DNA from 3 places in the Streptomyces sp. NPDC054849 genome. Region 3 is predicted to be linked to each of the others. Evidence: riboswitches for the same ligand, from Rfam matches in the RefSeq annotation. Region 3 holds a riboswitch; each other region holds the start of a gene.

Region 1 (3,265 bases), on a different contig from region 3:
GTGCGTGGCCAAGGCGCTGTCGGGGGGCTACGTGCCGGTCGGGGCGACCCTGGGCAAGGACTGGATCTTCAAGAAGGTCTACTCGTCGATGGACCGCGTGCTCGTGCACTCCGCGAGCTTCGGATCCAACGCGCAGGCGATGGCGGCCGGGCTGGCGGTGCTGTCGGTCATGGACGACGAGGGGCTCGTGGCCCGGGCCCGCGCGATGGGCGACCTGCTGCGCGGGCGCCTCGCGGCCCTGGTGGACGAGTACGAGCTGCTGCACGAGGTGCGTGGACGCGGCCTGATGATCGGCATCGAATTCGGCCGGCCCTCCTCGCTGGGGCTGCGCAGCCGGTGGACCGTGCTGCAGGCGGCCCGCAAGGGACTCTTCGCGCAGATGGTCGTGGTGCCGCTGCTCCAGAAGCACCGGATCCTCACCCAGGTCTCCGGGGACCACCTGGAAGTGATCAAGCTGATTCCGCCGCTGGTCGTGGACGAGACGGACGTGGACCGGTTCGTCGGCGCCTTCCGCGAGGTCATGGACGAGGCGCACGGCGGGTCCGGGCTCATGTGGGACTTCGGCAGGACGCTGGTGAAGCAGGCCGTCGCCCAGCGCTGACGGCCCGCTCCGGGCGGACTACGCGAGGAGCCGGTCCCGCAGCCGGTCGAGGGTCTCGGGCTTCAGCCCGAGGCCCTCCGCCAGGTAGCGGTCCACGCCGCCCCAGAAGCCGTCGATGGTGTCGAAGGCGGCGAGCAGGTACTCGGCGCGGGCGTCGAAGAGCGGCGCGAGCAGCTCCATCACCTCGGGGGAGCGGGCCTCGGCCGACTCGCCGCTGCGGCGGACGCGGTAGCGGCGGTGCGGGGCGTTCGACTCCAGGTAGTCCGCCACGATCGCCTCGCGCTCGACGCCCAGCGCGAGCAGGGTGACGGCGATCGACAGGCCGGCCCGGTCCTTGCCGGCCGCGCAGTGCATGAGGGCGGGGACGCTGTCCTGCGCCAGGGCGTGCACGACCCGGCTGTGCTCGGCGGTGCGGTGTTCGATGATCCCGCGGTAGGAGTTCGCCATCCGGGCCGCGGCCTTGCCGTCGCCGAGGATCGAGCGGAGCCGGCCGAGGTCGCCGTCGCGGACGAGTCTCCAGAACTCGCGGCCGTCGGCCGGGTCCGAGAGCGGGATGTTGACGTTCCGGACGCCCGGCAGCTCGACGTCCGGCCCCTCCAGCGCGTGGTCGGCGCCGTTGCGGAAGTCGAAGATCGTGTGGAGGCCGAGCGAACCGAGGAACTCTGCATCGGTTTCGGTGGCATGTGCGAGATGTCCGCTTCGGAAGAGTCGTCCCGTCATGACCCTTCGTCCATCAGAAGTCGGCAATCCGCCGACATCGCGGAAATTGCGCACTCCGGTCAGCTCCGGCTCCTGTATCTGCTGGGTCACGGGAACTCCTCCGCTTCGTGATGAGACTTCTGTCCGAATTGAGCTACTTGACGCCAACTTGCCATATCCGGAGGCGAGATCGGGCACGTCCCCGTGAGCCAGATCATACGGTGACCGTGAGTGCCTGATCGCGAAAGCCGAAAGGCCCGGCCGGCGGGGCCGTTGACGGTGGGGAATGGACGCAGGGTGACGGGAATTCCGTCGATCCCTCATCCCTGTTATCGCGTCAGGGAATTCATGGCTTGTTACCCGTGGTCTCCAGGGATTACCTTCGCGATCGATCCGGGTGGATCGCCGAATCCTGCCGCCGCCCGGAAACCGCACTCGACTATTTCGCGCGGCAGGAGCGGGGGAACCAGGTAAGCCGCTGTCCCGGAGATCTTTTCGACGGGATCGCTCGGGGTGAAGTCGTACATGTCTCGTACATGTGCGGCCGGACATCTCCAGTCCGAACCCGACAGCTCACCTCGCAGGCGCCGGAGAGGAATTCGCCATGCCTGCAAAGGGTAAGCACCGCCGTCCCAAGTCCCTTTCCCTTTCTCGCGGTATCGCCTTCGCCGGCACCGGTGGCGCGGCCCTCGCACTGCCGCTGATGGGCGCTGCCGGTGCCCAGGCGGCCGGCGCCCCGACCACCGCGACCGCGGTGGCCCCCGCGGTGGCCCCCCAGGTTCCGGCCGCGCTGAAGGCGGCGCCCGTCGCCGCCGTCCAGGCCGCGCCGACCGTCTACACGGTCGTTCCGGGCGACTGCCTCTCCAAGATCGCCGAGGAGCGCAACCTGTCCGGTGGCTGGGAGGACCTGTACGCCGACAACCGCGAGGCGGTCGGCACCGACCCGTCGCTGATCCACCCGGGTCTGAAGCTCACCCTCGGCGGCCGTGGCGAGGCGGCTCCGACCGATGCCGTCCGCGAGGCCGCCCCGAAGCGGGCCCCGAAGGCCGCGGTGGAGCAGGCGCCGGAGCAGGCCCCGGAGCAGGCGCCGGAGACCGCCCCGGAGGCCGCCCCGGAGGCCGCCCCGGCGCAGCAGGAGTCCGCCCCCGAGGCGCCTGCCGAGCAGCAGTCGGCCTCCGGCTTCGTGGCCCCCCTCGGCGGCGGCATCTCCACGAACTACAAGGTCGCGGGCAGCATGTGGTCCTCCGGCTACCACACCGGCGTCGACTTCATCGCGAGCTCCGGCACCACCGTCAAGGCCGTCGGTGCGGGCACCGTCGTCTCCGCCGGATGGGCCGGCTCGTACGGCAACGAGGTCGTCATCCGGCACGAGGACGGCAAGTACTCCCAGTACGCCCACCTGTCCTCGCTGTCGGTCTCGTCCGGTCAGAGCGTCACCGCCGGCCAGAGCATCGGCCTCTCCGGCTCCACCGGCAACTCGACCGGCCCGCACCTCCACTTCGAGATCCGCACGGGCCAGTCGTACGGCTCGGACATCGACCCGCTGAGCTACCTCCGCTCGAAGGGCGTGACCATCTGACGGCACCCGCCGGCGGAGCACGAACACGCGTGAGGCCGGGGCCCGAGGGGGGTCCCGGCCTCACGTGTACATATTCCTTATCCCCCGGGTGGTATAGATCACGGCCCGTCAACCCCTCATTACGTTGGCGTAGGTTGGTTACGGGAGTGAAGGATGTCTCCCGTGGCAGCGACGACGACGAAACTCAAGACCATCGGCTCGTACGCGGCGATCGGGGACAGCTTCACCGAGGGCGTGGGGGACCCGGGACCCGGGGATTCATTTCTCGGCTGGGCGGACCGGCTCGCCGTACTCCTGGCCGACCAGCGCGAAGAGCACGACTTCCGGTATGCGAATCTCGCGGTACGCGGGAAGCTCCTCGACCAGATCGTGGCCGACCAGCTCCC
Region 2 (3,265 bases), on a different contig from region 3:
CTCCAGGTTCGGGGCGAAGCCGCCCTCGTCGCCCAGCCCGGTGGAGAGGCCCTTGGTGTGCAGGACCTTCTTGAGGGTGTGGTAGACCTCGGCACCCCAACGCAGCGCCTCGGAGAAGGACTCCGCGCCGATCGGGGCGATCATGAACTCCTGGATGTCCACGTTGGAGTCGGCGTGCGACCCACCGTTGAGGATGTTCATCATCGGAACGGGCAGCAGGTGCGCGTTCGGACCGCCGAGGTAGCGGAAGAGCGGAAGGTCCGAGGCCTCGGACGCGGCGTGCGCGACGGCGAGGGAAACGCCGAGGATGGCGTTGGCGCCGAGCGAGCCCTTGTTGTCGGTGGCGTCCAGGTCGAACATGGCCTGGTCGATCAGGCGCTGCTCGGTGGCGTCGTAGCCGACGAGCTCCGGCCCGATCTGCTCGATGACGGCGAGGACGGCCTTCTCGACACCCTTGCCGAAGTAACGGTTGGGGTCACCGTCACGGAGCTCGATGGCCTCGAATGCACCGGTGGAGGCGCCGGACGGAACTGCAGCACGGCCGGTGCTGCCATCGTCGAGGCCCACCTCGACCTCGACCGTGGGGTTGCCTCGGGAGTCCAGGATTTCCCGGGCTACGACGACGTCGATGGACGGCACGAGCATCTCCTTCTGGGATGTGACGCTGGGTGTGCGGTGGCGTGTCAGGCCGTGGGATGGCCTTGCCGCCTAGAGCCTAACCGGATCCGGGCACTCGACCGGCCGACCGCCCGGCCCCTGGGACGAAAAAGGGACCGAATACCCCTCTTCCGGGACATAGATCCCTTGATCACCGACTCTCGGCCGGTGCACACACCACCGCCCGGCGCGTGAGGGGACGACGCGCCGGGCGGTGGGAATGCTGTGTGTTGTACATGTTTCTGCGGCTATGGCCGCAGTGGTCAGCTGAGCTTCAGCTTCTGACCCGGGTAGATCAGGTCGGCGTCGGAGACGATGTCCTTGTTCAGCTCGAAGAGCTTCTCCCAGCCGCCCTTGACGCCGTTGGCCTCGGCGATGGTGCCCAGGGTGTCACCGGACTTGACCTCGTACGAGCCGTTGCCGGTCTTCGGCGCGACCGGGGCCTCGGTGCGCTCGGAGCGGGTGACCGGAGCCTCGGGGCGCTTGGTCTCCTTCTTCGGCGCGACCTTGGTCTCGGTCTTCTTCGGCTCGGTCTTCTTCGGCTTGGTCGGCGTCGTGGTGTCGGCGCCGCCACCGGTGTACGAGGAGTTCGACAGGCCCTTGCCGCAGTGCGGCCAGGCACCCTTGCCCTGGCCCTTGAGGACCTTCTCCGCGACGGCTATCTGCTGGGACTTCGAGGCCTGGTTGGCCTGCGGGGCGTAGGACTTGCCACCGAACGCAGCCCACGTGGAGGACGAGAACTGCAGGCCGCCGTAGTAGCCGTTGCCCGTGTTGATGGCCCAGTTGCCACCGGACTCGCACTGGGCGACCTTGTCCCACTCGGACGCGGTGGCGGCGCTGGCGGTGCCCGCGGCCATCAGGGGGGCAGCGACCGCCACACCGGCGACACCGGCGAGCGTGACGATGCGAACGGCCTTGGAACCGCGGCGGTGCTTGCCCTTGCCGGAAAGCAGCATGGAGATTCTCCTCACCGACGCCTACGAGGTGAGCTGTCGGGTTCGGGCGAGTGAGTTGCCCGGCCGTGCGACCTAGCGCACGTCTTAACCCCTAGCCGGTGGCGTGACCGTCTCTCAACGGCCGCTCCCGGCGCCTACCTTGGTTCCCCCGCTCCTGCCTTCGGCGCTTGACGCGACGACTGTTCCCTCCGGCCGCCGGCAGGATTCGGCGATGCGGTCGAAGGAGCCCGCGGTGGCGGGCGATTCAGAAGGTAGACAGGTCCCTCCCCGATGTTCAACGAGGAACATCGGGGAGAAACGGCCCCTACTTGCGCTCCCCTCAAGGGTGTTTGCGCAGGTGAGGACGGGGTTTGCGGAAGCCCCGGGGCAGGACACGCCAGTTGACCGGAAGAGACACATGTCTCACTTACGGAAATCCGACAATCAGCCCTTTCCGGATGCCCGAAGTGTCCTTGTTACACGGTTAGATCCAGATTCTGACCGGGCTTGATCAGATCGGCATCCTCGCCGATGACCTGCTCGTTGGCCTGGTAGAGCCCGTTCCAGCCGCCCTTGACGCCCTTGGCAGACGCGATGGTGGCCAGGCTGTCGCCCTCCTTGACCGTGTACGTGGGGTCCGACGCGCCATCAGTTACGCCGAGCGCCTCGGGGGCGGGAGCACCGCGGTGCTTGCCGCTGCCCTCGGCGGGAGTGGCTGCCGGGTCCGCAGGGGCCGTCGGGTCGACCGGGGGCAGCCCCGGGGTCGCGGGCGGCGCCGTGGGCCCGGTCGGGTCCGCCGGGAGGGTCGGAGTCGTCGGGTCGCCGGGGGTCACCGGGGTCGTGCCCGGGTCGCCCGGGAGGGTCGGGACGGCGGGCGGCGTCGTGGGGACGTCCGGGGCGGGCATGACGGGCAGGCCGACCGACGGGGCGTCGGGGATCAGGTAGGGGGTGTCGGAGGGCCTCGGGGCCGCCGGGGTGGGAGACCCGTAGTCCGTGGACGGCTTGCCGCCGCCGGTGGACGGCACATGGTCGTCGGGGCGCGACGGCGTGGGGCCGATCGCGGTCGTTCCACCGGGCAGGCCGGGGTCCACCTGTGCGGCGGGGCCCTGCCGGTCCAGACCGGCCGCGGCCGCACACAGCGGCCACGCCTGCGGCCCCTGCGAGGCCAGCACCCGCTCGGCGACGGCGATCTGCTGGGACCGGCTCGCCAGGTCGGGCCGCTCGGCGAAGTCGAGACCGCCGGCGCTCTGCCACTGCTCCTGGGTGAACTGGAGCCCGCCGTACGCGCCACTGCCGAAGTTGGCACTCCAGGAGCCGCCGCTCTCGCACTCGGCGACCTTGTCCCACGTGGAGGTGTCGGCGGCGGTGGCATTGGTGGCGGCTAGCAGGGGCAATGCCAGCGCGGAGCCAGTGACTCCGGCTGCGACTACCAGCGCGGGGACCTGGCGGGGGCGTCTGTGGCGGCCGTTCCCGGAACGCATGAAGGTGCACCTTTCGCATAACAGCGGGGTAACGGCAGAACCTAGCGGCCTTCGAACGATTGTCACAAGTTCGACCGGAAACTGACTGCTAATCAGGAGGCCCTGAAATGTTTCAAGCTGTGAAGCGCACGGGAAGGGTGCGCAGGCCACGCATGATCAACCCGCCGCGCCAGCGCAGGTCTTCGGGTGGAA
Region 3 (3,265 bases):
ATCAAGCTCGCAGGAATTCGGCACGGCGATTTGACCCGGGATTGCAACCACCTCGCCGCAGCGCAGCGAATTCCCGCCATTCCACTCTTTGTATACGGCTTCTGTTAATGCCGGCCGCTCGACATGTTTACGGCAGGTTGCGAAGTGCTCACCGCCGGGCGGAGCCGCGGCCGGTGCGCCCCCGCCGTCCGGTCGGCGTGCACCGCCGTCAGCGCCCGCGCCCGCTCGGCGTCCCCGCGCGCCACCGCGTCCACGATCGCGCCGTGCTCCGCCCAGGACTCCACGGGCCGGGCCGGCGCCTCCACCACGTACATCCACGCGATCTTGTGCCGCATCTGCGTCAGCAGCGCGATCAGCCCGGGGCTGGCGGACGCCTGCGCGAGCGTCTCGTGGAACCAGCCGCCCAAGGACCGCAGATCTTCCCCCTGGCCGCGCCTGGCGCGCTCCTGCCCCAGTCTGACCAGCCCGCGCAACACCTTGAGGTGCGCCTCGGTGCGACGCCGGGCCGCCCGGGCGGCCGCCAGGGGCTCCAGAAGCATCCGTACCTCCAGGAGGTCCGCGGCCTCCTGCTCGGTCGGCTCGGCCACGCAGGCCCCCGCATGGCGGCGCGTGGTCACGAACCCCTCGGACTCCAGGGTCCGCAGCGCCTCGCGGACCGGGACGCGCGAGACTCCGTACCGGCGGGCCAGCACCTCCTCGGTCAGCCGACTGCCCGGTTCGAACACCCCGGAGACGATGTCGTCGCGGATTGCTGTGCATACCGCGTGCGCAGGAATACGCAAGACCGAACCTCCGCCTATTTCCGACTGCCAGTCCCCTCGCACGCCCATGCGTGCGCTGCAACTCTATGGGAACACACGATAATTTCCGAGAGCGGCCGGAAATACGAAACATTTGCACGAAGATGCAACACAAAAACCCCGGCTCGGGGAGCCGGGGTCTTCGGTGAAGCGGTGCGGGACGGAGTCAGAGGCTGACGCCGTGCGAGCGCAGGTACGCGATCGGGTCGACGTCCGAGCCGTACTGCGAGCCCGTGCGGGCCTCGAAGTGCAGGTGCGGGCCGCTGGAGTTGCCGGTGGAGCCCGACAGGCCGATCTGCTGGCCGGGGGTGACCTGCTGGCCGACGGAGACGCTCAGCGAGAGCAGGTGACCGTACTGCGTGTACGAACCGTCGTTGTGCTTGATGACGACGTTGTTGCCGTACGCGCCGCCCCAGCCGGCCTCGACGACGGTACCGGAGCCCACCGCGTGGACCGAGGTGCCGGAGGCGGCGTGGAAGTCGATGCCCGTGTGGCTGCCGGAGGACCACATGCCGCCGCCCGCCTTGTACTGCGTGCTGACGTACGAGCTGTCGAGCGGCGACACGAAGGTGTTGAGGCGCTTGCGCTCCTCCTCGCGGGCGGCGCGCTCGGCGGCGTCGCGCTCGGCCTTCGCCTTGGCCTCGGCGAGGCGCTTGGCCTCGGCGGCCTTCTGCTTGGCCTCGGCCTCGGCCTGGGCCTTGGCGGCGGCCTGGTCGGCGAGGCGCTGCTGGGACTCGGCCTGGTCGGCGAGATCGCCCGCGAGGTCCTCGGCGACGACCACGGCACCCAGCCCGTTCTCCGGGGCGGAGCTGCTGTGGTTGTCCGCGGCGAAGGCCGGGGCGGCGAGGGAGCCGACGACACCCGTCGTGGCGATCGCGGCGATACCGGCGTAACCGGCGGTCTTCTTGCTCAGGCGGCTGGAACCACGGTGCTTGCCGGAACCAGCGGGACGACTGCCAAACGCCATGAAGGGTTTGATCCTTTCCTTCCTTCTCGCCTACCGGGTTAGCTGACGGGTTCGGAGCAGGAAGGTCTCCTACGGGCCTCCTCTTGCGAGGGGGTCCGATTCACCCCAGGGACTCATGTGGGTCCCCGGCTCCCCAGGCTCGCGCCTGACGGGGACTCGGCGATCGCTGCCCGGTGCCGCGGGTGCGGCGGGCACAACTGACGGACAGCACGGCCGACGCTAGGCGGATCATCAGTCAATCGCCAAACAGACACGGCTTTTTGTTGCGTACGCCACATCACATAAAAGCAACCTCACCACTAAACAGACAAAAAGGGCCCTGACGGACAAGCCGCCAGAGCCCCTTGCACATACGCCTCAAATGGCCGTCAGTTGACGCTCATGAGGCCGTCAGTTGGCGACGACCGTGACGTCACCGATCCCGAGCGCCCGCACGGGCTCCTCGATCAGCGCCGCGTCGCCCACCAGGACCGTCACCAGCCGGTCCGCCGGGAAGGCCTTCACGACCGCCGAAGTGGCCTCCACCGTGCCGGTTTCGGCGAGCTGCGCATACAACTGCGCCTGGTAGTCGTCCGGCAGCTCCTGCTCGACCTGATCGGCCAGCGTGCCGGCCACCGAGGCCGCCGTCTCGAACTTCAGCGGGGCCACGCCCACCAAGTTCTGTACGGCCACGTCACGTTCGGCGTCGGTCAGACCGCCTTCCGCGAGGGTGCGCAGCACCTTCCAGAGGTCGTCCAGCGCCGGCCCCGTGTTGGGGGTGTCCACCGAGCCGCTGATGGCGAGCATCGAGGCGCCCTTGCCGTCCGCGGTGGAGCGCAGCACCTGGCCGAAGGCGCGCACGCCGTACGTGTACCCCTTCTCCTCGCGCAGCACCTTGTCCAGGCGGGAGGTGAGGGTGCCGCCCAGGCAGTACGTGCCCAGCACCTGGGCCGCCCAGACCCGGTCGTGGCGGTCCGGCCCGATCCGCCCGATCAGCAGCTGCGTCTGGACCGCTCCGGGCCGGTCCACGATGACCACGCGGCCGGTGTCGTCGGCGGTCACCGCGGGCACCGGGAGCGCCTCGGCGGCGTTGCCCGTCCAGGTGCCCAGGGTGTCCGCCAGCACGGCGTCCAGGTCGATGCCGGTCAGGTCGCCGACGACCACCGCGGTGGCAGTGGCCGGGCGTACGTGGGCCTCATAGAAGGCGCGTACGGCGGTGGAGTCGATACGGGCGACCGTCTCCTCGGTGCCCTGGCGCGGCCGGGACATCCGCAGGGAGGCCGGGAAGAGCTCCTTGGACAGCTGCTTGGCGGCGCGGCGCTGCGGGTTGGCCAGCTCGTGCGGGATCTCGTCGAGCCGGTTGCGCACCAGCCGGTCGACCTCGGAGTCGGCGAAGGCGGGGGCGCGCAGCGCCTCGGCGAGCAGGCCCAGCGCCTTGGGCAGCCGGGAGGCCGGGACCTCCAGGGAGACCCGGATGCCGGGGTGGTCGGCGTGCGCGTCGAGGGTGGCCCCGCAGCGC

What was found. Region 3 has a riboswitch for cyclic di-AMP ahead of ACWGIF_RS22085 (M23 family metallopeptidase). Riboswitches for the same ligand answer to the same signal wherever they lie in the genome.
Region 1: another riboswitch for cyclic di-AMP. It lies ahead of ACWGIF_RS24605 (LysM peptidoglycan-binding domain-containing M23 family metallopeptidase); the one in region 3 lies ahead of ACWGIF_RS22085 (M23 family metallopeptidase).
Region 2: another riboswitch for cyclic di-AMP. It lies ahead of ACWGIF_RS15745 (transglycosylase family protein); the one in region 3 lies ahead of ACWGIF_RS22085 (M23 family metallopeptidase).

The regions. Positions count from the first base shown of each region.
Region 1 covers NZ_JBSGZI010000063.1:37,748-41,012, reverse strand. Annotated here, with positions in the region: gene ACWGIF_RS24615 (aspartate aminotransferase family protein) at 1-601, shown strand, start outside; gene ACWGIF_RS24610 (tyrosine-protein phosphatase) at 620-1,411, opposite strand; cyclic di-AMP (ydaO/yuaA leader) riboswitch at 1,727-1,902, shown strand; gene ACWGIF_RS24605 (LysM peptidoglycan-binding domain-containing M23 family metallopeptidase) at 1,905-2,879, shown strand; gene ACWGIF_RS24600 (SGNH/GDSL hydrolase family protein) at 3,042-3,265, shown strand, end outside.
Region 2 covers NZ_JBSGZI010000029.1:33,897-37,161, forward strand. Annotated here, with positions in the region: gene eno (phosphopyruvate hydratase) at 1-645, opposite strand, end outside; gene ACWGIF_RS15745 (transglycosylase family protein) at 921-1,613, opposite strand; cyclic di-AMP (ydaO/yuaA leader) riboswitch at 1,617-1,789, opposite strand; gene ACWGIF_RS15750 (transglycosylase family protein) at 2,069-3,073, opposite strand; gene ACWGIF_RS15755 (cytochrome P450 family protein) at 3,186-3,265, opposite strand, start outside.
Region 3 covers NZ_JBSGZI010000051.1:32,235-35,499, forward strand. Annotated here, with positions in the region: gene ACWGIF_RS22080 (GntR family transcriptional regulator) at 105-782, opposite strand; gene ACWGIF_RS22085 (M23 family metallopeptidase) at 967-1,767, opposite strand; cyclic di-AMP (ydaO/yuaA leader) riboswitch at 1,781-1,939, opposite strand; gene ACWGIF_RS22090 (M16 family metallopeptidase) at 2,158-3,265, opposite strand, start outside.